2 regions of the Actinopolymorpha singaporensis genome follow, and region 1 is predicted to be linked to the other one. Evidence: riboswitches for the same ligand, from Rfam matches in the RefSeq annotation. Region 1 holds a riboswitch; the other holds the start of a gene.
The links. Region 1 has a riboswitch for S-adenosylmethionine ahead of thrC (threonine synthase). Riboswitches for the same ligand answer to the same signal wherever they lie in the genome.
Positions count from the first base shown of each region.

Region 2: linked by a shared signal. The riboswitch ahead of BLU27_RS05810 (aminotransferase class V-fold PLP-dependent enzyme) and the one ahead of thrC (threonine synthase) in region 1 are both predicted to bind S-adenosylmethionine.

Region 1 is NZ_LT629732.1:380,410-395,944, reverse strand. Features, by position in the region: gene BLU27_RS01795 (alpha,alpha-trehalose-phosphate synthase (UDP-forming)) at 1-1,117, opposite strand, end outside; gene BLU27_RS01790 (hypothetical protein) at 1,345-1,926, shown strand; SAM riboswitch class I at 2,473-2,646, shown strand; gene thrC (threonine synthase) at 2,660-3,940, shown strand; gene BLU27_RS01780 (MoaD/ThiS family protein) at 3,937-4,218, shown strand; gene BLU27_RS01775 (alpha-amylase family protein) at 4,281-5,879, shown strand; gene BLU27_RS01770 (cold-shock protein) at 6,193-6,393, shown strand; gene groL (chaperonin GroEL) at 6,761-8,392, shown strand; gene BLU27_RS01760 (dipeptidase) at 8,674-9,903, shown strand; gene BLU27_RS01755 (hypothetical protein) at 9,900-10,481, opposite strand; gene BLU27_RS01750 (hypothetical protein) at 11,195-11,596, opposite strand; gene BLU27_RS30760 (hypothetical protein) at 11,796-11,918, opposite strand; gene BLU27_RS01745 (hypothetical protein) at 12,097-12,369, opposite strand; gene BLU27_RS01740 (helix-turn-helix domain-containing protein) at 12,672-13,601, shown strand; gene BLU27_RS01735 (RraA family protein) at 13,686-14,444, opposite strand; gene BLU27_RS01730 (hypothetical protein) at 14,640-14,981, opposite strand; gene BLU27_RS01725 (copper homeostasis protein CutC) at 15,009-15,535, shown strand, end outside.
Region 2 is NZ_LT629732.1:1,266,745-1,282,279, forward strand. Features, by position in the region: gene BLU27_RS05805 (cysteine dioxygenase) at 1-298, opposite strand, end outside; gene BLU27_RS05810 (aminotransferase class V-fold PLP-dependent enzyme) at 486-2,033, opposite strand; SAM riboswitch class IV at 2,073-2,188, opposite strand; gene BLU27_RS30240 (hypothetical protein) at 2,367-3,863, shown strand; gene BLU27_RS30245 (ketopantoate reductase family protein) at 3,944-5,110, shown strand; gene BLU27_RS05825 (sensor histidine kinase) at 5,169-6,413, shown strand; gene BLU27_RS05830 (response regulator) at 6,410-7,075, shown strand; gene BLU27_RS05835 (hypothetical protein) at 7,129-8,133, opposite strand; gene BLU27_RS05840 (carbohydrate ABC transporter permease) at 8,266-9,102, opposite strand; gene BLU27_RS05845 (carbohydrate ABC transporter permease) at 9,099-10,070, opposite strand; gene BLU27_RS05850 (ABC transporter substrate-binding protein) at 10,072-11,349, opposite strand; gene BLU27_RS05855 (EcsC family protein) at 11,544-12,224, opposite strand; gene aat (leucyl/phenylalanyl-tRNA--protein transferase) at 12,526-13,245, shown strand; gene BLU27_RS05865 (hypothetical protein) at 13,161-13,562, opposite strand; gene BLU27_RS05870 (Fpg/Nei family DNA glycosylase) at 13,687-14,589, shown strand; gene BLU27_RS05875 (lipopolysaccharide biosynthesis protein) at 15,026-15,535, shown strand, end outside.

The DNA.
Region 1 (15,535 bases):
AGTCGTCGTCGACGGCCAGCACGAGCGGGTCCCAGTCCGCGCTGCCGAACTCGTCCACGATCTCCTTGGCGACCCGCTGCACCGAGGCGGAGTACTCGCGGTACTCCGGAATGTCGTGCCGGCTCGGATAGGCCAGCGCCGCGTGGACGACCCGCCCCTGCCATTCCGGACGGCGGCGCAGCAGTTCGCGGTACGCCAGCAACCCTCGCACGATGTTCTTGCTCAGCTCGGCCCGGTCGACCCGAACCAACAGGAGGCGGTCACCGACCTGGGCGCGCAGCCCCGCCATCCGGGCCCACACGTCGGGTGCGTTGGCCCGGGCCTGCATGGCGCCGGCGTCCACGCCGAGCGGATGCACTCCCACGACGGTGCGCCGGCCGGCGTACTCCACGGTGTTGTGAGCCCAGTCGACCCGCGCGTCGAGTACGGACTCACAGCACGCCAGGAACGCCCGCGCCCACCGCTCGGTGAGGAACCCTGCGTGGTCAGCGGCCAGCAGCCCCTCGAGGAGAGAGACAGCCACGTCGTCGGGCAACAGCCGGTAGTAGTCCGGCGGCGCCCAAGGGGTGTGGGAGAAGTGGCCGATGGCGAGGTCAGGCCGGCGGGTGCGCAGGAGTCGCGGCGCCACGGTGAGGTGGTAGTCCTGGATGAGTACCCGCCCGCCCGGCGCGGCCTCCTCGGCGAGCGCCTGCGCGAACGCGGTGTTGTAGTCAACGTAGGACGCCCACTCCCGGCGGAACCTCCGGTCGAAGAGGGGCGCGTTCGCGGTGTCGAACAGCAGGTGGTGCAGAAACCACAACGTGGAGTTGGCGATGCCGTTGTACGCGCGGGCGAAGGTGAGCGGCTCGATGTCGAGCAACCGGACCGGAATCGTCCCGGTGTCATAGCCCGCGGCGTCCAACCTGCCGGACGGTGCCGACCTGGCCGCGAGCCGGTCCGCGTCGGACAGTGCGGCCGCGACCCACAGTGCGTCCTCCTGCGGGGGGATCGCCGCGAGTGCCGACGACAGTCCGCCGGAGCCTCCGACGCAGTGGAGCCTGCCGGCGTCGTCCTGCCGGAACGAGACCGGGCCCCGGTTGGAGGCGAGCAGGACGCTCTTGCTCGGTTCGCTCGCCATGGCGACAGAGCCTAGGCCCTGTGCCGTGGTCGATCCGTCGTTCAGGCCAGTCGGGAGTGTGGGACGGTTGGTCGCGTTCTGGGAGGGGGAGTTGCGCCCGGATCGTCCCGGCGCTGGGTTACAAAGCCCTGCGCGGGCGGGTCGGCGGTGCGACGACCGGGCACATCTGCAGTGTGGCAGCGCGAAATGTGTTGAGCCGTGGGCTTTCTGTCGTACGCCAACCGCCGGTGGTATCCGGGCGGTACGCCGTCCACGCGCGGTATCTGCTGGCGTTCGCCCTGCTGCTCCCGCTCGCGGCGGTGACGGACGTCGTGGCGGCCGGCCACCCGGGCGAGCCGGTGATGCGGCAGGCGCGGACGGTCGCCTTCGGCCGGCCGGCTGAGTACGCGGGTGCCGTGTGGCGGTTGACGACGTTCGCCCCGAGCGCGCCGCGGCACCCGCTCCGGATACCGACCGGTTGGACGGCCGTGTACGTCGCCCTGACGGTCACTCCACGAGACGCCGCCGCCGGCCGCCGGATCCAGATGTGCGAATTCTCCGCCGCCGACGGACGAGGCAACACCTGGCACCCCGCAGGCGTACTCGTCAGCGACATCCGCCGGCAGGTCGAGTACTCGGCGATCGGCTGCTTCCGGCACACCGGGCGGTTCCTGCGGCGCCCGGTTCCCGCCCGGGAGACGCAGAACGTCGTGACCGCGTTCCTCGTACCGAAGGCCGCGGTGCGCGAACTGGCTCTCCGGGTGCTGGTGCCCGACGCCGCGCCGGCCTACCTGCGGCTCCTGCCCGGTACGGATGTAAAGCGCGCTTGACACCACCTGGCGATGTAAAGCACCCCAAGGCGCAGCTCGCACAGATGACTGACACCGGGGAGTTCGGCTACGGCCTGGGGTTGTTCCCGGTACGGCTGGCCTGCGTGCCCGGTGGGTCGTCTGGGGGCACGACGATGCGGTCTTCGGATACCAGAGCGGAGTCTTCAGTACGCCGGACGGATCCCGGCAGGCCGCTCTGGGTGCCAACACCTGGCTGTTCACCGAGGAAGGCGAACTCGACCCGCCGCCCGCCCAGGCGGCCGCCGCCGCGCTGAGCGACGGTTCGCCGAACCCGGCCGAGGTGGCACCGCCCCGGCGGGTCGCGGCAGGGGTCACGGCAGGGGTCACGGCAGGGGTCACGGCAGGGGTCACGCCGGCCCGATGAGTCCGGGTTGTCCTCCATTCGGACGGCTCGTCTCGCATTCTGAACGCTGCCGACGTTCGCCCGGACCTACCCGTTAGGCTCGCCCGCAGGCGGGGGCGCGACCGACGTCGCTGCCTGCCCCGGCTGGGGCCGCACGACCGCACCACCACAACTGAACAAGGAACTCATCCAGAGGGGCAGAGGGACCGGCCCGACGAAGCCCCGGCAACCGGCCGACCGCCGACGAGTGTGTCTCGCGTTCATGCAGGCCCCGCGGCGGCCACGGTGCCAACTCCGGCCCACGACTCCACGTCCGGGAAGACCTCCCGACCTGGCGTACGCGGGAAAGATGAGGAGGAGAGGCCTCGCATGACGACGACCTACGCCGACAGCACCACGCCCGGCACCCACACGATCCGCCCCGGCGCCTTCGGGAACGCCACCGAACTGCGATGTCGGGAGTGCGGTGCCAGCAGCCCGCTCGGCGCCCACTACGCGTGCTCGGAGTGCTTCGGGCCGCTCGAGGTCGGCTACGACTTCCCCCGGGTCACCCGCGAGCAGATCGCCGCAGGCCCGCACAACATCTGGCGCTATCGCGAGCTCCTGCCGGTGCCGGCAGACGTCGCGTCGTTTCCCAACACCGAGCCCGGGCTCACCCGGCTGGTCCGTGCCGACCGGCTGGCCGCCGACCTCGGCCTGGCCCGGCTGTGGGTGAAGGACGACTCCGGCAACCCGACGCACTCCTTCAAGGACCGCGTGGTCGCCGTCGCGCTGACCGCGGCCCGTGAGCTCGGCTTCCAGGTGCTGGCCTGCCCGTCGACCGGCAACCTCGCCAACGCCGTGGCCGCGGCCGCCGCCCGGGCGGGCATCCGCAGCGTGGTGATGGTTCCGCACAACCTCGAGCAGCAGAAGATCCTCACCACCGCCGTGTACGGCGGAACGCTCGTCGCCGTCGAGGGCACCTACGACGACGTCAACCGCCTGGCCAGCGAGATCGCCGGCGAGGAGGAGACCTGGGCGTTCGTCAACGTCAACGTCCGGCCCTACTACGCCGAGGGTTCCAAGACGCTGGGGTACGAGATCGCCGAACAGCTCGGCTGGCGGCTGCCCGAACAGATCGTCGTCCCGATCGCCTCCGGTGCCCAGCTGGTGAAGATCGACAAGGGTATCCGCGAGCTGGTCGAGCTGGGCCTGGTGGAGGACACCCCGTACCGCATCTTCGGCGCCCAGGCCACCGGCTGCTCCCCGGTGTCGGCGGCGTTCCGTGCGGGCCACGACGTGGTCGCGCCGGTGAAGCCGCAGACGCTGGCGAAGTCGCTGGCGATCGGCAACCCCGCGGACGGGCCCTACGTGCTGGACGTCGTGCGGCGTACCGGCGGAACGGTCGAGGACGTCTCCGACGACGAGGTGGTGGACGGCATCGCCCGGCTGGCCCGCACCGAGGGCATCTTCGGCGAGACCGCAGGCGGGGTGACCGTGGCCACGCTGGCGAAGCTGGTGCGTACCGGCAACCTCGACCCGGCCGCCGAGACCGTCATCATCAACTCCGGCGACGGGCTGAAGACCCTGGACGCCATCGCCGGCAAGGTAGGCCCGAAGGCCACCATCCGCCCGACGTACGAAGCATTCACGGAGGCTGGGCTCGCATGAGCGTCAAGGTTCGGATCCCCACCATCCTGCGTACCTACACCGGCGGCTCGTCGGAGGTGAAGGCCGACGGCGAGACGCTGGCCGAGGTGCTGGAGTCGCTGGACGCGAACTACCCCGGCATCCGGGCGCGCGTGCTCGACGACGCGGGCAAGCTCCGCAGGTTCGTCAACGTCTACGTCGGCGAGGAGGACGTGCGGTTCGCCGGCGGCCTGGACACGCCGACCCCGGAGGGTACGCAGGTCTCGGTGATTCCCGCGGTCGCCGGCGGTGCCCGCTGACTTCTCCGCCGGCAACGGAGGGCGTCACCGCCGCGGTACCCGCGGCTCCGGACGCGGTGTTCGTGCTGCACGAACGCATGGACGGCCCGCGTCAGGCGCGCCTTGACGCGGGCCGGGCCACCGGGGCCACTGGTGCCACCAGGTTCACCACCGCCGAGGTGGAGGTCGGGCTGGCGCCGGGGCCGTACGGCCTCGACGTCACGGTGGCCTGCCCGGGCGCCGGCCTGTCCTGGGTGGTGCTCCGCTGGCGTCGCCGCGTACCCACCTCGGCGCTGATCCTCGGCGACGCCTGGGAACGTTCCTACGGCGACCTGTCCTGGCGTCACCACCAGCCCGAGCGGCTGCTGCCGTGGTCGTGGCTCGCGCACGACCCGGTGTCCGCGACGACCACGGGAATGGGCGTTCGCGTACGCCCGAACGCCTTCTGCGCCTGGACTGTCGACGAGGACGGCTGCTCCCTGTGGCTCGACGTCCGCAACGGCGGCGGGCCGGTGTCGCTGGGGAAGCGGGTACTGTCCGCGGCCACGGTGGTCGAGGTGGCCGGTGACGCGAACGCCTCGCCGTACGCCGTCCAGCGCGGGTTGACAGCGGCGATGTGCACCGACCCGTTGCCGCCGGTGAAGCCCGTGGTCGGTGCCAACAACTGGTACTACGCCTACGGCCGCGACTTCGGCCCGGCGCAGATCCTGCGCGACGCCGAGACGATCGTGTCGTACGCCGACGGACATCCGGTGCGGCCGTTCTGCGTCGTGGACGCCGGATGGAGCCCGGGCGGGGTCTGCCCGGGAGGCCCGTGGACGGCGGGTGTCGCCGGTCTGTTCGACGACATGCCGGGCTTCGCCACGGACATCGCGGCGCGCGGTGCCCGGCCGGGGATCTGGATGCGCCCGGCAGCGCTGTCCACGGTGACCGACCCGGCGCGACTTCGGCCCGGCCCGCGCCCGGCGCGGGAGCAGCCGCTCGACCTCACCCTGCCCGACAACCTGCAGACCATCCGGGACGATGTCGCCCGGCTGGTGGGCTGGGGCTTCGAGCTGGTCAAGCACGACTTCTCGACGTTCGACGCATTCGGCCGCTTCGGCCCGGCGATGGGTTCGGAGCTGACCGACTCCGGGTGGCACTTCGCCGACCGCGGACGCACGAACGCCGAGATCCTCCTCCGGCTGTACGAGACGATCCGCGAGGGTGCCGGTGACGCGGTGGTGATCGGCTGCAACACCGTCGGGCACCTGGCCGCCGGGCTGGTGGAGGTGCAGCGCATCGGCGACGACACCTCCGGCCGGGACTGGGAGCGGACCCGCCGGATGGGGGTCAACGCGCTCGCGTACCGGCTCGCCCAGCACGGCTCCTTCTTCGCCGCCGACGCCGACTGCGTACCGTGCACGCCGGTGACTCCCTGGGAGAGGAACCGTCAGTTCCTCGACCTGGTGGCCCGGTCCGGGACGGCGTTGTTCGTCTCGGTGGACCCGGCTGCCCGCACGCCGAAGGTGGACGCCGACCTGCGCGCCGCCGTCCGGCTCGCGCTGGACGGCGGGGAGCCCGGCGGAGTCGAGCCGCTGGACTGGCTCTGGACGACGGCGCCGCGACGGTGGCGCTCCGGGGGCGAGGAACTCGGCTACGCCTGGGGCGAATCCTTCGGGGCGTCTCCGCTGGCCAGCTGAGGTTTTGTCCCGCATACCGGGACGCCTGTTACTCAGGGTGGTAGCCGTGGTGGCCCCTTCACTCTCCGCTTCCGAGGCCTGGTCAAGGGGGCCGAACCTGGCCCAAAGGAGATCGTTCAGACATCTCCACACCGGTGATGTTTTTGGCTATGGTCGGCCGTGGTCGCCATGATCGTGCGTAACGGCTCGACCGCCAACGGTGGGAATGCGCGCGGATCTATCGCAACACCTCCCCTCGCGGGACGGGTGCGGTGAGTACGACCCGGGCCCGCGCCGGGCGGGTCTGACACCCGAACGGGTCTGAGGAGAGGGCATGACGCAGGGAACCGTGAAGTGGTTCAACTCGGAAAAGGGCTACGGCTTCATCGCGGTGGACGACGGTAACGACGTCTTCGTCCACTGGTCGAAGATCCAGATGGACGGATACAAGTCCCTCGCCGACGGGCAGGCCGTCGAGTTCGAGGTCGTCCGTGGCCCGAAGGGGCTTGAAGCGCACGAGGTGCGCCCGGTCTGAGCCAGGCCACGGAAGGCGACGCCGGGGGCCCGGGCGGATGATCCGTCCGGGCCCCCGGCATGTCCACGTCGGACCCTCGGCAGTTCCACGTCAAGCCCTCGGCGCCTCCGCGTCAGGCCCGGGGTGTGCCCCGCGACAGTGGGCCGGCGCGTCCGTGCCGACCGGGCGGCGGCTTGTCCGTCCTCCCCGGCCCTCGGCTTGCACTCTCCCAGGTCGAGTGCTAAACACGTGTTAGCACTCGAAGGTCGCGAGTGACAATCCATCTTGGTTTGGTTCGACGAGGTTCCCGGCCTGGCCGGGAAGCGTCCGTCGCGGGCGTCGACCCGAACCCACGACCATCCACCCACCTGGGGGAGGATCCAGCTAGATGCCCAAGATCATCTCGTTCAACGAGGACGCGCGCCGCGGTCTCGAGCGGGGTATGAACACCCTCGCCGACGCCGTCAAGGTGACTCTCGGCCCGAAGGGCCGCAACGTCGTCCTGGAGAAGAAGTGGGGCGCGCCGACGATCACCAACGACGGCGTCTCCATCGCGAAGGAGATCGAGCTCGAGGACCCGTGGGAGAAGATCGGGGCCGAGCTCGTCAAGGAAGTAGCCAAGAAGACCGATGACGTGGCCGGTGACGGCACCACGACCGCGACCGTGCTCGCACAGGCGCTGGTCCGCGAGGGTCTGCGCAACGTCGCCGCCGGGGCCAACCCGATGGGCCTCAAGCGTGGCATCGAGGCCGCTGTCGACCGGGTGACCGAGCAGCTCGCCCAGGCGGCCAAGGACGTCGAGACCAAGGAGCAGATCGCCTCTGTGGCGGCCGTCTCCGCCGGTGGCGACGCGAGCGTCGGCGAGATCATCGCCGAGGCGATGGACAAGGTCGGCAAGGAAGGCGTCATCACCGTCGAGGAGAGCAACACCTTCGGGCTCGAGCTCGAGCTCACCGAGGGTATGCGCTTCGACAAGGGCTACATCTCGCCGTACTTCTGGACCGACGCCGAGCGCATGGAGGCCGTCCTCGACGACCCCTACGTTCTCGTCTACAACGGCAAGATCTCCGCGGTGAAGGACATGCTCCCGCTGCTGGAGAAGGTCATGCAGTCCGGCAAGCCGCTGGCGATCATCGCCGAGGACGTCGAGGGCGAGGCCCTGGCCACGCTCGTCGTCAACAAGGTCCGCGGCACCTTCAAGTCGGTCGCCGTGAAGGCCCCCGGCTTCGGTGACCGCCGCAAGGCCATGCTCGGCGACATCGCCATCCTCACCGGTGGCCAGGTCATCTCCGAGGAGGTCGGCCTGAAGCTGGAGAACGCCGGTCTCGACCTGCTCGGCCGCGCCCGCAAGGTCGTCGTCACCAAGGACGAGACGACGATCGTCGAGGGTGCCGGTGACCCCGAGCAGATCTCCGGCCGGGTCAACCAGATCCGCGCCGAGATCGAGCGCAGCGACTCCGACTACGACCGCGAGAAGCTGCAGGAGCGGCTGGCCAAGCTGGCCGGCGGCGTCGCGGTGATCAAGGTCGGCGCCGCCACCGAGGTGGAGCTGAAGGAGCGCAAGCACCGCATCGAGGACGCCGTTCGCGCGGCGAAGGCCTCGGTCGAGGAGGGCATCGTCGCCGGTGGCGGCGTGGCGCTCGTCCAGGCCGGCAAGAAGGCCTTCGACAAGCTCGACCTCGAGGGTGACGAGGCCACCGGCGCCAACATCGTCAAGGTGGCGCTCGAGGCTCCGCTGAAGCAGATCGCGGTCAACGCCGGTCTCGAGGGCGGCGTCGTCGCTGAGAAGGTCCGCGGGCTTCCCGACGGCCACGGCCTCAACGCCGCGACCGGCGAGTACGTCGACCTGCTCGCGGCCGGCGTTCCCGACCCGGCCAAGGTCGTGCGTTCGGCACTGCAGAACGCCTCGTCCATCGCCGGCCTGTTCCTCACCACCGAGGCGGTCGTCGCGGACAAGCCGGAGAAGGAGAAGGCCCCGGCGGGCGGCGGTATGCCCGACGGCGGCGGCATGGACTTCTGAGTTCGCTCGAAGTCAGCTAGCTCCCGCATCACGCGGCGCGGGCGGTCACGGAATCCTCGGTGGCCGCCCGCAGTCGGCGCAGGGGCGGTCACGGAATCCTCGGTGGCCGCGCGCAGTCGGCGCAGGGGCGGTCACGGAATCCTCGGTGGCCGCGCGCAGTCGGCGCAGGGGCGGTCACGGAATCCTCGGTGGCCGCCCGCAGTCGGCGCAGGGGCGGTCACGGAATCCTCGGTGGCCGCCCCTTCTGCGTGTCCGCACCACCGCCACGGCAAGATCGGGGCATGGCCACCACGACTCCCACCGACCACCTTGATCGAGCGCGTGCTCTGCTCGCGGCCAATCCGCTGGTCGACGGGCACAACGACCTGCCGATCGCGATGCGGCATGCCAGTGCCTACGACTTCGACAAGGTGGACATCGCCCTCGACCAGCCTCGCCTGCAGACCGACATTCCGCGGCTGCGGCGGGGACATGTCGGCGCGCAGTTCTGGTCGGTCTACGTGCCGAGCCGGCTGCAGGGCGACCACGCAGTTTCGGCGACGCTGGAGCAGATCGACGCCGTGCACGCGATGGTCGCCAGGTACGCCGACACGTTCGGGCTCGCGACCACTGCCGACGAGGTGGAACAGGTCTTCGCGTCCGGCCGGATCGCGTCCCTGATGGGCATGGAGGGCGGTCACTCCATCGACTGCTCGCTGGCGACGCTCCGCGCGATGCACGCGCTCGGCGTGCGGTACATGACGCTCACCCACAACGACAACGTGCCATGGGCCGATGCAGCGACCGACGAGCCGGCTGTCGGCGGACTGTCGCGGTTCGGGGTCGAGGTCGTCGCGGAGATGAACCGGCTGGGCATGCTCGTCGACCTCTCCCACGTCTCCGCCGACACGATGCGTGCCGCACTGGCGGCCAGCGAGGCGCCGGTGATCTTCTCCCACTCCTCGGCCCGGGCAGTGTGCGACGTGGCGCGGAACGTACCCGACGACGTGCTCGCCACGCTTCCGGCCAACGGTGGCGTGTGCATGGTGACGTTCGTTCCGGAGTTCGTCTCCCCGGTGTGTGCGCAGTGGCGGGTGGAGGCATCGGAGGCGGCGCGGGCTCAGGGCATCAACCCGACCGACCTCAGCGCGTTCTTCGAGTTCACCCGGGAGTGGCGCAAGGAGCACCCCAAGCCGGACGCCGCTCTCTCCGACGTGGTGGCGCATGTGGAGCACGTACGCGAGGTGGCCGGCATCGACCACATCGGGCTCGGCGGGGACTACGACGGCACCGACACGTTCCCTGTCGGGCTCGGCGACGTGTCGGGGTACCCGCGGCTGTTCGCGGCATTGCTGGAACGTGGCTGGTCCGAACAGGACCTCGTCAAGCTGGCCGGCGCCAACGCGATCCGCGCGCTCCGGGACGCCGAGGCGGTCTCCCGTGACCTGCGTACGCGCCGCGGCCCGTCCATCGCGACCATAGAGTCCCTCGACGCCCCCGCTGACCGCGAAGGCTCTCTTCGCGTCGTCTAGAAGGGACGCTCGACGTACCTGTCCGCGTCCTCCCACGGCATCCACTTGTTCGTGTCCGGATCGAGGATCAGCCGTACGCCGGCCGGAAGCTCCGCCGCCCACCTCATCGCGTCCTCCTTGCCCTCGCCCATCCAACTCTTCGAGCCGCCGCTGGTGCCCGCGTTCCACTGGGCGTGCCATGTCCTTGGGTCGGCGCTGTCGCGGTGGATGAGGGTCACCGCGCGTCCCTCCCGGTCCGCGAGCGCGCGCATCCAGGTGTTGAAGCTGTGGTTGAGCTGCGCCGTGCTCCACCACATGTGGTGCAGCGTGTCCCGCATGTCCAGCAGCGTGTGGGCAATCGCCTCGTCCGTGCGCCCGGCCGCGAGTGCCTCACGGGCCTTGCCTTCGTCGTCGTCCATCGCGTTCTCCCCGTGGTGATCGCAGCCGTTGCCCGAGGGCTCTGATGCGGGATCGGCGGCCGCCGACGAGTCCTCCGAGTCCTGTGCTTCGCTCAGGCCGTCCACGGTCGCCGGCGCCATTCGAGCCCGCACCCAGGCCAGGACGTACTCCTTGTCATGGGACTCCACGATGCCGCTCATCTCCCCGCACACCCACCAGGCGGCCCACCGCTCGCTGCTGTGATGGCCGTCGTCAACGGTGTCCGGGGACAGGGGAGAGGAGGGATGCGGAGAACCTTTATCTCGCACGTGTCAGCCGTCACCGGCTCCCAAGGCGACCACTCGCCCGTCGCCGGGTCCTGCATCAGCCACTCGAGGGCCGGTTGCTGCGCGGCCCAACGGAGCACGCTTGACTTCTCTGGACCCTGTGTATGGCCACCGTTGCCGTCGCGGTCCTCGTACCTGGCTTCCCACCACCGCGGGCGCGGTTCTCCTCGAGGGTTGGTGTCGACCAGGCGGATCCGAACGACTCCGCCGACTTGCCTCTCGCTCATGGCTCTCCTGACATTCACCCGTGGGCAGACGCCGCCGGGAGGTATTCATCTCGGCCGTTCAGGTCCCGGGCTGGGGCCACTGTGACCACTCGCCCGTATCCGGGTCTTGAACCAGACACGTGCGAGCACCCCGCTCCGCCGCCCATCGGAGTACGTGATCCTTCTCCGCGTTCTGGGTGATTCCGCCGTTGCCCTCGGGGTCGTCGTACCGTGCCTCCCACCAACCCGGCCTCGGTTCGTCTCGGTGGTTGGTGGAGATCGGATAGACCCGGACAACGCCGCCCGATCGAAGCTCGCACATGGGCCGAGTCTGCCTCCTCACCGGACCGGTGAGGAGGCAGACCTGAAGCGGCGCCCTGCTTACATGCAGTAGCCCCTAAAGGTGGAGCTGACCTTCTTGTCCTCGTCCCAGGTCCCGTGGAAGCCGCGCTGGTAGACGCGTGTGCGCCACAGAGTCGACGGGGAATTCTGTGCGCATGCCTTGATCGACGCCATCGGCGACTCACCGGCGAAAGGCACCGTGCTGGAGTTCTGCGCCACTGGGTACCACTGGCCGGTGCGCGGGTTGTAGTACTCCAACCGGACGTACCGATAGACCTGGTCCGGCTGCGCGCTGCAGTAGAAGTCGCCCCAGCCGTAGAGCTTGCCATCCCGGCCGAACCGGGGCGGGTGGGCGTCGACGTAGCAGGTGACGATGTGCTGCGGCGCGACGGCCGGCATCGAGGCGTCGGCCGTCGGCTTCTGCGCCACGGTGTCGGACATGACGAGTTGGTGCTTCGGTTGGCTGGCCGTGGCGGCTGGGACGGAAAGACCGAGCGCCGCGAAGGTGATCGCTAGGGTGGCTGGTAGCCATCTCCTCATGCTGGTTTCCCCTTGCTGGATACGGGTGTGAGTGGTGGTCAGGAGGGGTCCCCGGCGGCATCCGGGGGCCCCTCCGCTCATCGGCTCGCCTGGCCTGGAGTCAGGCGTCGTGCCCGATGCCGGACAGCTGTCCGGTCACCTGGTCACGCTTGATGCCGGTCGAGCCGAACAGCGATTCGTCGACGCTGCTCGATCCGTTGCCAGGGTTGGTGTTCGCCTGCATGGCGCTTCCTCTCTCTCAGGTGTGGTTTCTCATCAACTGGTCGCCGCCGACGCACCTCGTTGAGAGGTGCGGCGCCTCCACGGCGACCGCTTCGTCGGCCCCGCCCCGGATGGACGCGGGGCCTGTAACCCGGGCGTCGGCCGAGCGAATGCCCGACCGGCGCGCGGGAATCGGGGGGTCAGAGGGCGATGCGATGCTCGGTGACCCACGCGGTCGCGAACCGCACGACGGCGGGGTAGTCACCGGCGTCTGCATCCCAGGCGCAGCCGGGAACCCACGTCCACCGGCCGTTGCGGAGCCACAGGCACATGTGCAGCCGCTCGTCGGCGGGCTCGATCACGCGTACGCCCCAACAGGACCGGCCGTCGTCCCAGACGACGTCCGCGTCGATGCCGCTGCGGGCGAACAGGTCAGCGAGTTCGCGCGCCCGCTCCCTTGCTGTGATGGCCACGGGCCATGCCTTCCCGGCGACGAGCGTTTCGCTTCGTCCGTTCCGCGTTTCGAACATGCGGCGACTCCCCGTGTCTGCGCTCGCACCATGGCGCCTGCCCGTCGCCCGCGGCCGTCGTACGAAACACGGACCGGCGGGTACATCTCGGCGTCATGATGACGATTTGCCGAATGATGCACACCTTGGCAGGCTTCGGCCAGGTCTGCAAGTACGCTTCGCACGTCGTTCGGCACTGTCCGTCACGCCTGACAGGAGCTAGGGTCATGCCCCAGGGGCGAATCATTCGGGTGCAAGGGGTGCCAGTGATCAGCAGTCCGTACGTCTGTCGGCTGCGTCTTTCCGAGGAGCTGATCGCTCATCGGCAACGGGCGAAGATGACCCACGCGCAACTCGCGAAGGCGACCGGGCTGTCCCAGGCGAAGTTGTCCAAGCTGGAGAACGGCCACCTGCGCCCGCAGATCGACGAGATTCTCGACATCGCCGAAGCCCTGAACATCCAGGGGGACGCCTGGACACTGTTCGTGGACACCGCGCGCGGCGCCGCCGAGCGCGGCTGGTGGGAGGCGCACACCAGCCGGATGGGCCACCGGCAGGCGCGCTACGCCGACCTCGAACAGGGTGCGTCGCAGATCCGCGACTACGCCATGGCGCTGGTCCCCGGTCTGCTCCAGACCGAGGCGTACGCCCGCAGCATCGCCGAACTCGACGACCTGACGTTCGTCGAGCCGACCATCACCAAACAGGGAGTCGTACGCGGCCGCGCGGACCGGCAGCGGATGCTGCGGCGCCGTCGGCCGGCCTACCAGGTGATCCTCGACGAGCTCGTCATCCGCCGGCCGGCGGTCCCGCGGGACGTGCTCGCCGAACAGTTCCGCCACCTTGCCGAGCAGCCCATGCATGCCGACATCCGGGTGCTCCCCGTGGACGCGCAGATCAAGGGCCCTGCCGTACCGAAGAGCGCGTTCGGGCTCTACACGTACCCCGAACCGTTCTCCAGGACTCTGGCGACCGTCGACAACCTCGCGTTCGACACCGTGCTCACCGGTGAGGACGAGGTACGCCTTCACACGGCGCTGTGGGAACGGCTTCTGGAGGCGTCGCTCCCCGCGGCGGACAGCGTGGCACTGCTCAGGAAGGCCGCCGACGAGCTGACCCCGCGCCAACCTCGCAAGGCCTCTCCGGACGTCGCTCGGGCCGCCGCGCCGGCGGAATCGGTGCCCTCCGCCCACTAGTACCTACGAACGCCGGAAGCCCTCCGTGCTCGACGTGGAGGGCTCCCGGCGTGCTGATCGGAGCTCGGGGAAGGTCAGGCGCCGTTACTTCCCGGCGTAGTACGCCTCGACCGCCTCGATGTCCACCGTCTCGTCCGGCTTGCGGCCGAGCTTCTCGTACACTCGCCGGCGCGCGTGCATGTCGGCGATCAGGACCGCGCGGGCGTGCACCGCCACCTCGCCCGCGATCTCGGCGGGTACGACGATCACGCCGTCGTCGTCGGTGCCCACGATGTCGCCGGGACGCACCTGCACCCCGCCGCAGCCGATGGTGACCTGGGCCTCGATGGCCTCGATCCGGCCCGGGATGATCGTCCGGCCGCGGGCCGCGGCGCACACCGGCGTCCGCTGCAGTTCGATCTCGGCGGTGTCCCGGCAGTACCCGTCGGTGACGATGCCGACGGCGCCGTTGGCGTGGGCGGCCATGGCGTTCATCGAACCCCAGAAGCCCACCTCCCGTGCGCCGCCGCCGTCGGTGACGATCACGTGGCCCGGCGGGAGGTCGCCGAGACCGGCGGGACGGCCGACCTCCTCGAACCAGATGCCGTGCGCGGCCACGATGTCCTCGGTGGAGTCGAGCTTCCACATCGGACGGTTGGCGGGTACGCAGCGCAGCGTCGCCGCCTCGCCCCAGAACTTCATCCCGCGCCACAGCGGGCGCACGTCGCGAGAAACCAGGCCGATGTCGAAGTAGCCGATGCCGTCCATGGCGTCGGCGACGTCGGTGACCCGGAGGTACTTGTAGAGGCTGGCGACTTCGGAGGGGCTGGTCGCCGCGGACGCGGCGGTCTTGCCCGTGGTCATGGCGTTCCTTTCCGGTACGTGGACGCGGAAGCTCACACGTGGGGACGGAGATCGCCGATGGGCCCTCGACTCGGTCCGATTATTGTCTACAACCGTCTGTAGCCAAGGCGTACGTCCGGGATGGGTCAGCCGGGTGAGCGGGTCGCTGCGTTCCGTTCGCGGGCTCGGCCGGCGGGCTCGGGATGGTTGGCTCGGTCAGAGCTCCCCGAGCGGGGCGACGTCGATGCCGCCGCGGTCGCAGACCCAGTGCGGGTCGGGTCCGAGTTCGGGTTCGATCCGCAGCTCGTGCGGCTCCACGTCGTCACAGGCCTTGCACCGGGGCCAGCGGCCCACCGAGTCCATCAGCGCGTCCTGGACGTCCTGGGCGACCTGGCCGGCGACGTACTCCGCACCCTCGGGCCACTGCGCGACCCACCACCGGCGTTGGGCCACCGCGTCCTCCAGGATCGACACGCCTCGCGGGTCGGCGTGACCGGAGGCCTGCAGGTCGTGGAAAACCAGGGCCCGGGCGTTGATGAGCGGGTCGTCGTCCGTCACGGACACGATCCTGGCAGGCTTCGTCCCATGACGCGTCCCTTGCTCGAGGTCATCGCCCTCGGAGTCGCCGACGCCGTGGCCGCGGAGGACGGCGGCGCGGACCGGGTGGAGCTGGTGACCGACATGGATGCCGACGGCCTGTCGCCGGAGCCGTCGGTGGTGGAGGAGATCCGGCGCCGTACGAACATCCCGCTCCGGGTGATGCTCCGCCTGTCCGACACCTTCGGCGCCACCGGTGCCGAGGTGGCCCGGCTGCGCGGGCTGGCCTCGTCGTACCTCTCGGCCGGCGCGGACGGCTTCGTCCTCGGCTTCCTCACCGGCACGCTGGAGATCGACCACGGGACCACCTGTGCGCTGGTCGAGGAGTTCCCCGACCGGCCATGGACGTTCCACCGCGCGGTCGACCACGCGCTCGAACCCGACCGGGCCTGGAGCGACCTTCGCCGGCTGCCGGGGCTCACCCACGTCCTCACCGCGGGTTCGCCGCGCGGTGTGGAGGCCGGCCTCGACGATCTGACCCGGCGGGCGAGGACCGACCCGTTCGCCACCGACCG
Region 2 (15,535 bases), 890 kb from region 1:
CGAGCGCCTCGCCGTGGTCGTGCAGGCCGGTGCCCTGCCCGGGCAGCCAGCCGATCAGCCACACCTCGTGGTCGGGGTCGACGTCGAGGCGGGCGTACCAGCGTTCGTCGCCGTGACCGAACCGCAGCCGGTCCTGCCACAGTCGCGGCTCGGCGGCGATCCGGCGTACCAGCGCGGCGGCGGAGGCGACGCTGGGTACGTCGACGGTGAACCGCCCGCCCGCGTGGCGGCCGGCGGTGAAGGGGACGGAGGTGAAGGGGACGGAGGTGTCGCTGAAGTTCAGAGATGTCGCGGACATGGGTGTCTCCGGAGAACGAGTCGAGCCGACGGTGGGTTGCTCGAACCGCTGGTCCCACGCCCGTGCCGGGCACGTGCCTTTCGGTCAGGTCAGCAGGGTGGACCAGCGGCGCACCGACACCGCTGGTCGAAGTGGTCGCCCCGGCGCCCGTTCCAGAAGACGTCGAGCAGGGGCAGCAGGCGGCCGGTCACGGCCGGGCCTCGCGCTCGCACGGCGACGCGCCGCCGGTACCGGCGAACCCGCCCAGGGAGGTGATGCCGTCGGGACCGTCCGCCGTCACGCCCGCCCACTCCGGCACCGGCCGGGGATCGCCCACCGGCTCCCAGCGCCCGTCGACCACGGCGTACTCCCACCGCGACCCGGCCACCAGAAGGTTCTCGACCGCGTCGGCGAGCCGGTCGACGTCGGCCAGCGTGGTGCCCACGCCGAAGCTAGCCCGCAGCGTCCCGTCGGGAGCCCCCAGCCGGGACAGCAGCGGGTGCGCGCAGAACTTCCCGTCGCGGACGCCGATGCCGTGCTCGGCGGACAGGTACGCCGCGACGAGTCCGGGGTGGTGGCCGTCGACGCTGAACGCCACCACGCCGATCGCGTCCGGGCTGTCCCGCCAGATCCGGTGCCGGCGGACGCCGGGCAGGGCGTCCAGCCGGTCGACCAGGCGGGCCCGCAGCGCCTCCTCGTGCGCGGCCAGCGCGCCGTCCGGCAGCGCCGCCAGCGTCTCGCAGGCCTGGCCGAGTGCCGCCGCGCCGAGCACGTTGGGGGTGCCGCCCTCGTGGCGTTGCGGGGCGTCCGCCCAGGTGGTGCCGGTGAGGGTGACCTCCCGGACGGCACCGCCGCCGGGAAGGTACGCCGGGGCCGCGTCCAGCCAGTCACGGCGGCCGACAAGGGCGCCGGACCCGAGCGGTGCGTAGAGCTTGTGCCCGGAGAACGCCACGTAGTCGACGGCGCTGGCGGTCAGGTCGATCCGCCGGTGGGGGGCGAGCTGTGCGGCGTCCAGGACGACGCGGGCGCCGGCCTGGTGCGCGGCGGCGACGATCTCGTCGAGCGGAAGCACCTCGCCGGTGACGTTGGACGCGCCGGTGACCGCGACCAGCGCGGCCGGCCGGGCGGCGAGCTCGGCCCGCAGGGCGACCAGCGTGGCCCGCTGTGTCGTACCGGCGACCACGCACCGGTGCCGGCCGCGTCGCCACGGAAGCAGGTTGGCGTGGTGCTCGATGTCGAGGAAGAGCACGTCGCCGGCGTCCGAGGCGCCCGTGCCGTCCCTGTCGTCCCGGCCGCCGCCGGCCTCCTCGGTGCGGCCGGGCACGGACCGGGCCAGGAGGTTCAGCGCGTCGGTGGTGTTGCGGGTGAACACGACCACGTCGTCGGCGCGTGCTCCCACGAACGCCGCGACCTGGGCACGAGCATGTTCGTAGCGCGCGGTGCTGACCCGGGACGCATACCCCGCGCCCCGGTGCACGCTCGCGTAGTACGGCGCCACCTGCGCCAGGTGAGCGGCCACGTCGGCGAGGCAGGGTGCGCTCGCGGCGTAGTCGAGGTTGGCGTACGCCGTGGTCTCGCCGGTGACCAGCGGCACCGGGAGGCCGCCGCCCACCACGGGCAGCAGCGGAGCGGCACCCACGCCGGCCGCCGGAGCGGAACGAACGGCACCGGACGTCACCCGGTCGGCCGAGGACGGGAGCGGGATGTCGGGGGTACGGCGTTCGGGCCTGACGGCCACGGCACTCAGAAGAGTCACAACACACCTCACAGGTCTCCGGGGACCCGTGGGCGTGGGGTCCCGCGCTTGCCGCACCGGTCGGCGCGACCTGGTCCTCACCCGGGGCACCCCACCGCGGAGGAGGGTTGCCGGCCAGCAAGCCGGGGCTGGCGAGTCCCGCCCACCACGTGGCCGGCGCGGGTCGCGCGAGGGGCCGTGGTGGACGAGTCTCCTGCTGGCACTCGTGACCGGAAGTCACAGTAACGGCTGTCGGGAACGGCCGAAGATATGTCTCAGATACTGAAATCACAGTCTGCATTACGGACAAGCCGCGCTGGTGGGCTTCCGCGCACGCTTCCGACCTGGGCTTTCGTGGTCGGCGTCCTCGTCCTCACCGCGGCCGTCTGGGCGGCACTCCAGCCCTCGGTCCCCTACCTCGGGCACGACGAGGCGGTCTACGCGGCCAAGGCGCGGTCCTGGCTCACCGGCGCGCCGAGCGCGCAGTGGGGGCCCCATCGTGCCCCGGGACTGCCGGCGCTCGGGTTCGTCGCGCTCGCGGTGCACGAGAGCGTGGCGTCCGTTCGGGTCGTGGGGTTGCTGCTGGCACTGCTGGCGTTCGCGCTGTTCTGCTGGGCCGCAACCGGACTGCTCGGGCCCGCGCGCGGCATCGTGGCCGCCCTGCTCGTGCTGTCCGGGCCGGGTTTCCTACGCCGGATCCCGGAGTTCCTCACCGACATCGGGACCGCCGGGCTACTCGCCGGAGCGGCGTACTGCCTGCTCCGCGCCCAGGAAGGCGGCGCGGTGCCGGCCCGGCGTGCCGGACCCCATCGGGCGGGTGGCCGCGACCGGTGGGTACCGGCCGCGGCCGGGTTCGCACTCGGCGCGTTCTACCTGCGGTACGGCGCGCTCGCCGGCATCCTCGCCCTCGCCCTCGCCGCCGTCGTGGCCTGGGGACCACGAGCCTGGCTGGCCCGGTGGCGCGGTCTGCTCGGCGCGGCCGCGCTGCTGGCGGTCGGGCTGGCGCCGCACCTCGTCGCCGCCGAACGCGTTACCGGGTCGCGGGTCGGCATGGTGCGGGCATCCGTCGGCGCCGGTCACCCGGAGGGGCTCGGGGGCCTGCTCACCTACGTGCGGATGTTCCCCGTGAAACTTGCCGGGCCGTGGGGCGGGGTGGTGATGGCCGCCGGTCTGGTGGCAGGGATGCTCGCGGCATGGCGGCTGGCCCGGCGCCGACCACGACCAGAGGACACCCGGACGGTGTTCGTGGTGCTCGCGGCCGTCGCGCTCGTCGTCTCGCTCGGGCTGGCCGCACACGGCGAGCCGAGGTTCGTGTTCTTGTCGGTGTTCCTGCTGACGCTGGCCGGCGTGGCAGTCCTGGCCGAGTGGGCGGGCGCCCGCGCGCGGCTGCTGCTCGGCGCGCTCGCCGCCGGTGCGGTGGCGACGATGCCGGTGACCGGCCTGCTCGTCGCCCGCGGACTGCACGACGTGACCAGCCAGCGGAAGTCGCTGGTGGCGGCGGCCGCGGAGCTGGCGGTGCAGTCCGGCGGGGTGGTCGGCCACTCGACGGGGTTCGCCGTGCCGACCAGGCGGTGTGTGGTGGTGACCGGCTACCAGCCCGAGGTCGGGTGGTACTCCGGCTGCGCGACCGCGAGCCTCGAACAGGTGCGCTCGGGGGAGCTGCCGCCGAACGCCCCGGTGTCGTACCTCGTGTTCGCGCGCGGACGGGACCAGCTCCCACCGGCGCGGGTCCGAAGGCTCGCGGCCGACCGCTCCGTCCGGGTGGTCGAGTTGCCCGCCGTGGGCTCGCTGGGTGCGGGGCGGCTGCTCACCGTAGGGGGTACGCCGTCGCGGACACCGGCACGCGGCTGACGTGGGGGCGCCGGCGGGTGCCGGCGGACACCGGCGGACACCGGCTGGCGATCCGGGCAGGGTGCTGGCAGGCTCGGTCCGTGGCTTCGGATCATCCCGGCAACACCGGCTCCTCGTCCTCTCCCTATGCCGCCGCGTCCGCGGCCGGGTCCTCGGCAGCTTCGCCGCCCACCTCGCCCGGGTACACCGGCGACGTGCAGCGGTTCGTCGTGTACGGCGCGGGCGCGATCGGCGGCGTACTGGGTGCCCGGCTGCACGCGGCCGGCCACGAGGTCGTACTGATCGCGCGCGGTGCGCACCTGGCCGCGATCCGGGCCGGCGGCCTGCGGGTGGAGTCGCCCGACGGCAGCGAGACGTTGCGCATCCCCGCGGTCTCCGGTCCGGACGAGATCGACTGGCGCCCGGGCGACGTCGTGTTGCTCGCGATGAAGAGCACCGACACCGAGGCTGCCGTACGCGCCCTCGCCGCCGTGGCCGACCCTGCGACGCCGGTGGTATGCGTGCAGAACGGCGTGGCCAACGAGCCCACCGTCCTGCGGCACTTCGCCAACGTCTACGGCGTGCACGTGATGTTCCCCGCGACCCACCTCACGCCCGGTGTGGTGCAGGCCCAGTCCGCTCCGGTGACCGGGATCCTCGATCTGGGCCGCTACCCGCGCGGGGTGGACGGGACGGCGGAGCGGATCGCCGCGGCCTTCCGGTCCGCGACGTTCGCCTGTGAGCCGCGGCCGGACATCATGCGCGGAAAGTACGTCAAACTGCTCGGCAACCTGGGCAACGCCATCGACGCGCTGTGCGGCCGGCCGAACGCCGACGACACCGATGACGCCGACGACCCCGACGGCGGTGACCCGCGGGAGATCGTCGAGCGGCTGCGCGCGGAGGGCACGGCGGTGCTCGAGGCGGCCGGCATCGAGTTCATGTCCTTCGCGGAGGACCGGGCCCGGCGGGGCGACCTGATCCAGGTCCGCCCGGTCAACGGGCAGGCCCGCACGGGTAGCTCGTCGTGGCAGAGCCTGGCCAGGTCCACCGGGGCGATCGAGGCCGACCACCTGAACGGCGAGATCGTGCTGCTCGGCCGGCTGCACGGCGTACCCACTCCGGCCAACGAGCTCGCCCGGCGGCTCGCCAACCAGGCGGCCAGGGCGGGCGATCCGCCCGGTTCGCTCCGGGTCGCGGACTTCTGGAAGCTGCTGGCGGCAGCCGAGGCAGCGGAGTCGGATGAGGCCGTACTCCCCAGGTCGTAGCGAAGCCGCCCGCGCCGGACGGATGCCGACCGGCGGCCTGGTGACCTAGCGTTCCCTCGTGACCCCCGCACCCACCGACCAGCCGCCGGGCCGGCCCCGCCGCTCCCCCGGCCGGCCCTCCGAAGGGGCCGGCGACGGAGGCGGCCGCTGCCCGTGGACGGGCCGGCCGTCCTGGCGTGCGGTCGGGTCGTGGCCGGTCAGGTTGCCGATCGTGCTGGCGATCCTCCAGGTGGGCGGAACGCTCGGCGCCGCGCACAACCAGCCGGACACCAAGCCCGTCGACGCGCTCGCGATCGTGCTGCTGCTGCTCGGTCCGGCCGCCCTGGTGTTCCGCCGGGCCCGCCCGGTCGCGGTGCTGTACTTCGTGATGACGGTGTCGTTCGCCTACATCCTGCTCGGCTATCCGTACGGCCCGTTCTTCGTCTCCGCGATCGTGGCGTTGTTCGAGGCGGTGCGGTACGGCCACCGCTGGGCGGCCTGGCTGACCGCCGGCGCGGTGTACTTCGGCCACATCGCCTACCGATGGACGTCGGGCGAGGGGCCCGGCACCGTCGCGGCGATCGTGGTCGCCGGCTGGCTGCTGGCGGTACTGATCGGCTCGGAGCTGAACCGCATCCGCGAGGAACGCGTCAAGGAGAGCCGGCGGGCCAAGGCCGCCGAGGCCGCGGGCCGGGTCAGCGAGGAACGCCTGCGGATCGCCCGCGAGCTGCACGACGTGGTGGCGCACAACATCTCGCTGATCAACGTGCAGGCCGGCGTGGCGCTGCACCTGATGGACGCCCAGCCCGAGCAGGCCCGGACCGCGCTGACCGCGATCAAGCAGGCCAGCAAGGAGGCGCTGGTCGAACTCCGGTCGGTGCTCGGCGTCCTGCGCCAGGTCGACGAACCCGGACCGCGTCAGCCCGCGCCCAGCCTGCGCCGGCTGACCGAGCTGGCGGCGCGCACGCGGGCGGCCGGGCTCGACGTCCGGGTGGAGGTGGAGGGTACGCCGGAGCCGCTGCCGTCCAGCGTCGACACCGCGGCGTACCGGATCGTGCAGGAGGCGCTCACCAACGTCCTCCGGCACGCGGGCGCGCGCTCGGCCGTGGTGCGCGTCGCGTACGCCGACACGGCCGTGACGGTCGAGGTGACCGACGACGGGTGCGGTACCCCCTCCGGCGGAGGTGACGAGCTCGGCGGTGGCAGCGGCCTGCCCGGCATGCGTGAGCGCGTCGGTGCGCTCGGCGGGCGGTTGCACGTAGGACCATTGCCGGGCGGAGGATTCCGGGTGTACGCGGAGTTGCCGCGGGAGGGAGCACCATGATCTCGGTCCTGCTCGCCGACGACCAGGCGCTGGTCCGCGCCGGTTTCCGGTCCCTGCTGGCCGCCGAGCCCGACATCGAGGTGGTCGCCGAGGCCGCCGACGGCGCCCAGGCGGTGGAGTACGCGCTGGCGAAGCGTCCGGACGTCGTCCTGATGGACATCCGGATGCCCGACGTGGACGGGCTGGAGGCCACCCGCCGGATCGTCGCCGAACCCGAACTGGCCGGCGTGCACGTCGTCATCCTCACCACGTTCGACCTGGACGAGTACGTCTTCGAGGCGCTGCGCACGGGCGCGAGCGGGTTCCTGGTCAAGGACACCGAGCCGGTGGAGCTCCTGCGCGGCGTACGCGCGGTGGCCTCCGGGGACGCGCTGCTGTCGCCTGGAGTCACCCGGCGGCTGATCGCGGAGTTCGCCAACCGGTCGAAGGAGCCGGTACGCGGCGCGGACCTGGCGGCGCTGACAGAACGCGAGCGCGAGGTGCTCGCCCTGGTGGCCGAGGGGCTGTCCAACGACGAGATCGCCGCCCGGTTGGTGGTCAGCCCGGCCACGGCGAAGACGCACGTCAGCCGGGCGATGATCAAGCTGGGCGCGCGGGACCGGGCGCAGCTGGTGGTGTACGCGTACGAGGCCGGACTGGTGCGGCCCGGCTGGCTGGGCTGAGCACTCCGCTGAGCACTCGGCTGGGCTGAGCACGCGTCCGGGCTGTGAAACCGTTATCGCCTGGGCACCCACCCGGACTGCTGCGCGTCCGGGCGTTGCGTTCCCCGATGCCGCACGGGTGGTGCCGGGATCTCCGTCGCGGGCCCCGGCCGGACCAACGCCGCCGCCCTGGTCACGATCTCCTGGGCCGCGGCGAGGGTGCCCGGCGCGAGGTCGCCCAGCCGGGTCAGTCCGTCCGCGCGGATCACCTTGTCGTGGGGTACGCGTACGACGGCGGCGAGGCGTTCGCGTACCGGTGCGAGCTCACCGTCCATCCAGCGCGGCGGGTCGGTGCCCGCGACCTCGACCACCGCGGCCACCATGCGGTCGACGGCCAGGCCGTCGTGTTCGAGCACCTGGACCAGCCGAGCCAGGGCGGCCGCCCCGAACCCGCTCGCCGAGGTGACCAGCACGGGCACCGCGTCGGGCCGGCGGGCCCACTCGTCCAGGACCGAGGGCCGGGCGGCGTTGCGGGCGGCGACGTGCGCCAGCGCGAGCGGCGCCGAGGTGTCCACCACCCCGGCGAACCAGCCACCGGTCTCCAGCAGGTGGGCGTACCACCCCGGGTCCTCGGGCACCCCCACCGGCGGCCGCGTCCACGGCCGGGCGTCGGTGAGTACGTCGTACCCCGGTCCGTCGGCCGCGTCCGCGCCGAGGTCGGGCAGGTCGTCGCGGCGGCGCCGGCGCACCGGGACGGACCGGCGCAGGGCCGCGTCACGTATCGCGTCAGGATCGAGGGGACGACCGGGGGGAACGAGCGCTCCGGGCAGGCCGACCGCCTCGTCCCCGGCGACGTGGCGGGCGACACCGACACCGAGCCAGTCCGCCCACGGCGAGGCACCCCTGGGAACCGTGTCGACCAGCACCGTGCGGGTGGTCGGCGCGAGCACCTGGGCGAGCAGCCCGGCCAGCGCCGAACGTCCGGAACCGCCGTTCGCGCCCAGCACCGGGAGGAGTGCACGGACACCGCGCGGCAGCATGGCGCCTGCGCGCCGCCGGCTCGATCCACGCCACGTCACCGGTCGAGAATAGCCGCGCCGAAGGCCAGTCGGCCGCTCGCCCGACGTGACGGGAGCGGCCGGCGACGTCGTTGTCGCCGGCCGCTGCACGGACCGTCGTCCATACCTGCTCGCTACCCGGGCATGTGTCAACTACTGCTTGACAGCACCTGCCGCGAGGTCCGCGAGGAACTGCCGGGCGCCGAGGAAGAACACGATGATCAGCGGGATCACCGCGAGCAGCGTGCCGGCCATCACCATGCTGTAGTCGGTGTTGTAGAGGCCGTTCAGCTGCGACAGCGCCACCTGCAGGGTCTGGCGACCCGGGTCGATCAGCACCACCAGCGGCCAGAAGTAGTCGTTCCAGGCGTTGATGAACGTGAAGATCCCGAGGAACGCCAGCGCCGGCCGCAGCAGCGGAACCGCCACGTGCCAGTACTGCCGCCAGAAGTTGCAGCCGTCGATCCGAGCGGCGTCGAGCAGTTCCGAACTCACCGCGCCCTGGGCGTACTGCCGGAGCAGGAAGATGCCGAACGCGTTCACCGCGCCAGGCACGATCAGTGCCTGGAACGATCCCACCCAGCCGAAGTTCGCCATGATGACGAACGACGGCACCGTGGACAGCTGGGACGGGATCATGAACGTCACCAGCAGCACGACGAACAGCACGTTCTTGGCGGGGAACTCGAACTTCGCGAACGCGAACGCCGCGATCGAGTCGAAGAAGAGCACCAGCACCGTCGTCACCACCGCCACGAAGATCGTGTTGGCGGTGGAGCCGAGCAGGTTCACGCTGTCGAAGACCTTGCCGAAGTTCTCCAGCAGGTGGGTGCCCGGCAGTAGTTCCGGCGGGAACTTGAAGATGTCCTGCGTCGTCCGGCTGGCCATCACGAACATCCAGTAGAACGGGAAGATCGAGACGGCGACGCCGAGAAGGAGCAGCACGTGGGTGACGACGGACCACACGCGCCGGGCGGCGACCGCGTTCATGCGCGCACTCCCTTCCGCGAACCCCGGTTACCGGCGCCCTGCACCAGCCGCCAGTTGATCAGCGAGAACAGAATCATGATGACGAACAGGCCCCAGCCGATCGCGGCGCCGTAGCCGAACTGGTTGTTGATGAACGCCTGTTGGTAGAGGTAGAGCACCATCGTCGAGCCCTCCGAGCCCGGCCCGCCGCCGTTGCCGACGAGCACCTGCGGCTCGGTGAACAACTGCATGCCGCCGATGGTCGAGGTGATGACGGTGAACAGGATGATCGGGCGCAGCAGTGGCACCGTGATCCGGAAGAAGACCTGCCACAGGCTCGCGCCGTCGACCCTGGCGGCCTCGTACAACTCGGTCGGGATCGCCTGCAGCCCCGCGAGATAGATGATCGCGTTGTAGCCGGTCCATCGCCAGATCACCATGGCGGCGATGGCGATCTTGATGCCCCACGGCGTGTTCAGCCACTCCACCGTGTCGAGGTGCATGCCCTCCAGTGCGGCGTTCAGCAGGCCGAAGTTGTTGCTGAAGATCGAGCCGAAGATGATCGCGATCGCCACGATCGAGGTGACGTTGGGGATGAAGTACGCGATGCGGTAGGCGCTGCGGCCGCGGATCTGCTGGTTCAGCATGAACGCGATGACCAGCGCGAAGAACAGCATCGGGATCGTGGAGATGAACCAGATCTGGAAGGTGTTGACGATCGACTTCCAGAAGATCGGGTCCGACAGCATGAACTGGTACTGCGCGAGCCCGACGAACTTCATCGGTCCGATGCCGTCCCAGTTCTGGAACGACAGGTAGAGCGAGAACCCGATCGGGAACAACCCGAAGATCGCGAACAGGATGTAGAACGGCGAGATCGCGAGGTAGAGCGACAGCAGTTCGGACTTCGTGCGACCCGCGTGGGTGCCGGTGGAGCGGCGGTCGTCCGGGGCCTGCACCGGGGCGGTGATCGGCGTCGTGGTGGTCATGTCAGATCAACCCCAGGTGGGAGAGCTGTCGGTCGGCTTCGGCGAGCGCGTCCTTCCACGCCCGCTCCGGATCCTTGCCGGCACTCCAGATGTTGGTGATCTGGTCGCTGAACGCCGGCCCGATGACGTTGTCGTACGGGCTGAGGTAGACCGGTTTGACGTTCTTCGCCGAGGTGGCGAAGACCTCGTTGATGACCTGCCCGCCGTAGAACTTGTCCTTCACCTGTGCCCGCCGGTCCTCCAGCGAGGCGATCGCGGAGGGGTAGAGCTGCATCTCGTTCAGCCCGTAGATCAGCTGGTTCTCCGGCGACTGGAGGTACTTGATCACCTTGAACGCGGCCTCCGGGTCGCGGCACGACTTCGGGATGCCGAGGAACGAGCCGCCGCTGTTGCCGGCGCCACCGGGTGCCCGGCAGACCCGCCACTTGCCGGAGGTGCCGGAGGCCGCGTCGGTGAGGACCTGGCCCATCCACACCGCGCCGACGAACGACGCCACCCGGCCGGTACTCATGGCGGCGTTCCAGTCGCTGGTCCAGTCGTTGGTGTTGGAGGTGATTTTGCGGCGGTAGGCGTCCACCGCGAGGTCCCACGGCTGGCGCACCTGGGGCCCGTTGCCGATGAAGTGGTTCTTCTCGTCCATGTAGCGCTTTCCCTGCTGGGCCAGCGCCTGGCCATAGACCATGTCGACGTTGGGCATCATGTACGTCTTCGGCAGCTTCTTGACCAGGGTCGAGCCGGCCTCGAGGTACTTCTCCCAGGTGGACATCTGGGCGGCCACCTCGGCGGGCTCACTCGGCAGCCCGGCCCTGTCGAACAGGTCGTGCCGGTAGAAGAGTGCCGTCGGCCCGGTGTCCATCGGGAAGCCGACCATCCGGCCGTCGGGGGTGACCCCGCGCTGCCACTTCCAGTCGAGGAACTCCGACTGGACGTCCTTGGCGCCGATGTCGTACAGGTCGACGAACTGGTCGGCGTCGGGGAAGTACGTCGCGACGTCCTCGTTCAGGCCGACGATGTCGGGGATGTAGGCCTTGCCGGCCAGGCTGGTGAGGAACTTCGACTTGAAGTCGCCGCCGATCTTCTGTGGAACCAGTTTGACGCCGGTCGCCTTGGGCGTCTTCGCCAGCAGTGTGTCGCTGATCGAGCGGTTCCAGTACCAAAGGCTCAGGGTGCCTTCGGGGGTGAGGTAGGAACCCCGGGTGCCACAACCGGAGGTGCCGAGGAGAGCGGTGCCAAGGAGTCCAGAGGCCGCCGCGAGAAACGTGCGTCGGTTGGGCGCCATGTTCACCTCGTTTCGTGAGACGAGCATCGATGAGAACAGGCGCCTGCGGAGTCGAGAAGAGGCCGCGCACGCCCGGCTGCTTCGACGGCGCAGTGGGGGTGCGTCGAAGCGTTTCCGCAGCGTATGGCCTTGCGTGATCGGGCGGAAGACGCTTTCCGATTCCGGACTTTGTTCGGAATACCGAACGTTTGACGTTATGCCGAACGTCGAGGAGGAAGCTCACTCTGCGCGTACCGGCCCACGCGGTACGTCGCCACAGCGTCCACGACGGCACCGACTCCGCCGCCGAGGAGCGGGATCCGCCGGCCCACGGTGAGGCTCAGCCGCTTGCCGCCGACCTGGGCGGCGAGGATCGCGCCGAGCTCGGTCGCCACCCGGTGGTCGAGCTCGACGTCGTGCACCGGAGCGGTCGCGATCGCCAGCGGAGTGGACGGCAGCGAGCCCTTCTGCACCAGCTCGGTCACCGTGTCGTCGCCGAGCAGGCAGGCGGTGACCGCCGTCCGGATGCGGGGATCGCCCAGGTCGTACCCGCGCAGGTGGGCGATCGCCGCGACCATCCTGGCCTGCAGTACGGCGAGTCCGGTGATGTTGGCCGGCAGTGCGAGCGGGAGGATCGCGAATCCGCCGAGGCTGGTCACGAACCCCTGTGCGCCGGCCAGCCGGACGTGCTGCTCGACCACCTCGTCGGCGGCCCTGGTGTGGTCGCCCCCGGCGCGGGCCAGGTGGCGTTCGGCCACCGCCAGCGCACCGGGGAACCGGCCGCGGCCGTCGATGGCGGCATCCAGGACGTTGCGGAACAGTGCCGCCGCGGCCCGCGGCGTCACCTGGCGGGCCATCGGCCCCAGGCTGCGCGCGACCATCTTTCCTACGGCCATGGTCCACCTGTCCGTTCGACGAGAGATCTGTAGGAGATTTGTACGGATCCGATCGACGGGAGCGCCGGCCCGGGGACCCCTGGCCGGCACCGTCCTGGACGAGCGATCTGACGAAACGATACGTCGTGATGCCGGATTCCGCGCGGCTGGTCGGATCTCACCCCCTTCTGTCCCCATGCTGCGGGCCGGAGCCGACCCGCGGCCGGGACCACGGGCCGGGACCACGGGCCGGGACCACGGGCCGGGACCACGAGGCGGCGCCGCCCGAGCGGGGAGCCGCCGGCTTGGGCAGGATGGGTGCGTGCCCACCGAGCTGCCGCCCTCCCGCTGGGAGTTCCCCACACCCGACCTCGCCGGTGACGAGGACCTCGTGGGCCAGGGCGCCGACCTGGACCCGGCGACGATTCTCGCGGCGTACCGCAAGGGGATCTTCCCGATGCCGGTCCGGCGGTCCGCGCCGACCGCCTGGTGGTCGCCGGCCCAGCGGGGCATCCTCCCGGTGACCGGCCTGCGGGTGTCGCGGTCGCTGCGGCAGTCGTGCGCGCGGTTCACCGTCCGGGTGGACACAGTGTTTCCCGACGTCATCGAGGCGTGCGCCGACCCCGGCCGACCGGGCGGCTGGATCACCCCGGAGATCATCGCCGCGTACGTCCGGCTGCACGAGCTCGGCTGGGCGCACTCGGTGGAGGCGTGGACTCCGGAGGGTCAGCTCGCCGGCGGGTTGTACGGGCTGGCGATCGGCGGGTTGTTCGCGGGCGAGTCGATGTTCCACCGGGTCCGGGACGCCTCCAAGGTCGCCCTGGTCGGCCTGGTCGACATCCTCGCCAAGGAGCCGGACGCCGAGCGGCGCCTGCTCGATCTGCAGTGGCGTACGCCGCACCTGGCGTCGCTGGGTGCCATCGAGATTCCGCGCGCGGAGTACCTCGCCCGCCTCGATCAGGCGCTGCGGCTGCCCAGCCCGCCGGCGTTCGGCGGGCGGACCGAAGAACCTCGATGGGCGGGGAACGCCCGCGGCAGGTAGGACGGGTCCCGCGGCACCTCCTCGGCGGCGCCGATCCGCACGATCGTCTGGGTGATCGCGTCGTCGGCGTCCTCGGCGCCGGCGTAGCTGTCCAGCGAAGGGGACAGCGCACCGCCGGCGAGGATGTCGGAGAGCAGGTGCGCGTCACGCGGCCGCAGCCGGAACGACCCGACGCAGGTGTCGTCCCGCCACAACGACAGCACGACCAGACCCTCGGCACCTACCCGGGGATGCCAGTTGACCCGCAGAGTGCGGTCGTCTCCGCGTACGTCGAGGAAGACCTCGCCGTGAACAGGCAGCGGCGTGACGTCGGACATGCGTCGATCATGCCGCGATTTTCCCGCGGCGCCTAGGACAGACCCTCGGACCTCCCCCAGGTAGGCCGTGATCGCGGCACAGATCAACTGGTCCTGAGCCGGTGGCCCGGGGCAGGATGTGGGCATGCCCGAGTTGCCCGAGGTGGAGGCGCTGGCCGAGTTCCTGCGCGAGGAGGCCGTCGGCCGCACCGTGACGCGCGTGGACGCGGTGGCGATCAGCGCGCTCAAGACGTTCCAGCCGCCCATCACCGACCTCGCCGGGCGGACGATCGCGGCGGTCGGCAGGTACGGCAAGTTCCTGGACCTCACCATGCGCGCACAGGGCAGCACGGAGGGGAGCGCGGAAAGTGCCGACGACCTGCACCTGATCGTCCACCTGGCCCGGGCCGGCTGGCTGCGGTGGAGCACCTCGCTGGCGGAGAAGCCGCCGCGTCCGGGCAAGGGCCCGCTGGCGGTACGCGTCCACCTCGGCGACGGCGTGGGGTTCGACCTCACCGAGGCCGGCACCCAGAAGCGGCTGGCGACCTACGTCGTCACCGACCCCGCACTCGTGCCCGGTGTCTCCCGGCTCGGTCCGGACCCGCTGGCCGACGAGTTCACCGAGCAGACGCTGGGCGACATCCTCAAGGCCGCCGGGCGGGCCCAGCTCAAGGGCATCCTGACCGACCAGGCGCGCATCGCCGGCATCGGCAACGCCTACTCCGACGAGATCCTGCACGCAGCGCGGCTCTCGCCGTTCAAGCCGGCGAACGGGCTCTCCGCCGCCGAGACCGCCACGCTGTACTCCGCGATTCGATCCGTGCTCACCGACGCCGCGGTCCGTGCGCGGGGGCTGGCCGCCAAGGACCTCAAGGCGGAGAAGAAGACCAACCTCGCGGTGCACGGCCGCACCGGGCAGCCGTGTCCTGTGTGCGGCGACACCGTCCGTGAGGTGTCGTTCGCCGACTCGAGCCTGCAGTACTGCCCCACCTGCCAGACCGGCGGCAAGCCGCTCGCGGACCGCAGGCTGTCCCGCCTGCTGAAGTAGTTCGGGGGTTCGGCCCGCGCGCCGGAGGCCCGTGCGGACCCCAGGGCGACACCAGAGCGACGACAGTCTCAACATGTGTCCGAGCGGTCCGTGAAACCGTACGGACCGCGCCGCTGCAGGACCCATGGGCAGCACCGCACACAAAGGCCGCCTAGGGTGTGCCGCGGGGGTGGGCGCCGGTGAAGCGAGTGTCTCATCCGCGCGGGTCCGGCAAGGCGGAGGAGGCGCGTAGCGGTGTTCTACGCGTGACGACCACACCGCAGCCGGGCGCGATGCGGGAGACACAAGTCGGGCGGCCACCTCGCGGGACACCCTAGGGTGACCGGGCAGACGAGGCCGCCAGGCAGGCTACGTCGTCAGTGCAGTCGACGCAGTCGATGCAGTCGACGTGGTGCCGACGGCCTCCCACCTCACCACACACTTCGGAGGATGAGTGGTGCGCCACGCCGCACCCCGGCGGGGGAACCTGGGTTCGGCCATGGTCGCGCTGACCGCGGCCCGGCTGGCGTCCGTGGTCGCGCAGTTCCTGGCCGGTGTGGTCGCGGCCAGGCTGCTCGACCCGGCCGCGCTGGGCGTCTCCGGTGTCGGTCTCACTCTCGGCTGGGCGATCGCGATCGTCGCCAACGGCGGCCTGAACATCTCCGCCGTCTACTTCCTCGGCCGCCGTCCCGGTGAGCAGCGGGCCGTCGTCCGCGCCGTCCTCGGCCTCACGCTGGGGGCGCTCGCGGTCGGCGCGGTGCTCACCGCCGGAGCAGGCGCCGTGGTCGGCCCGCTCGTGGTGGGCCGGCAGGTCCCGCTGCTGATCGGCGCTGCCGCGGTGATCGCGCTGGCCACGGTGGGATACGAGGTGGTCGGTGCGCTGCTGCTCGGCCTGCACCGCCGCGGGGCCTACGTCCTCGCCGACGTGGCCCGCAGCGTCGCGACGTTCGGGTGCACCGTACTCATC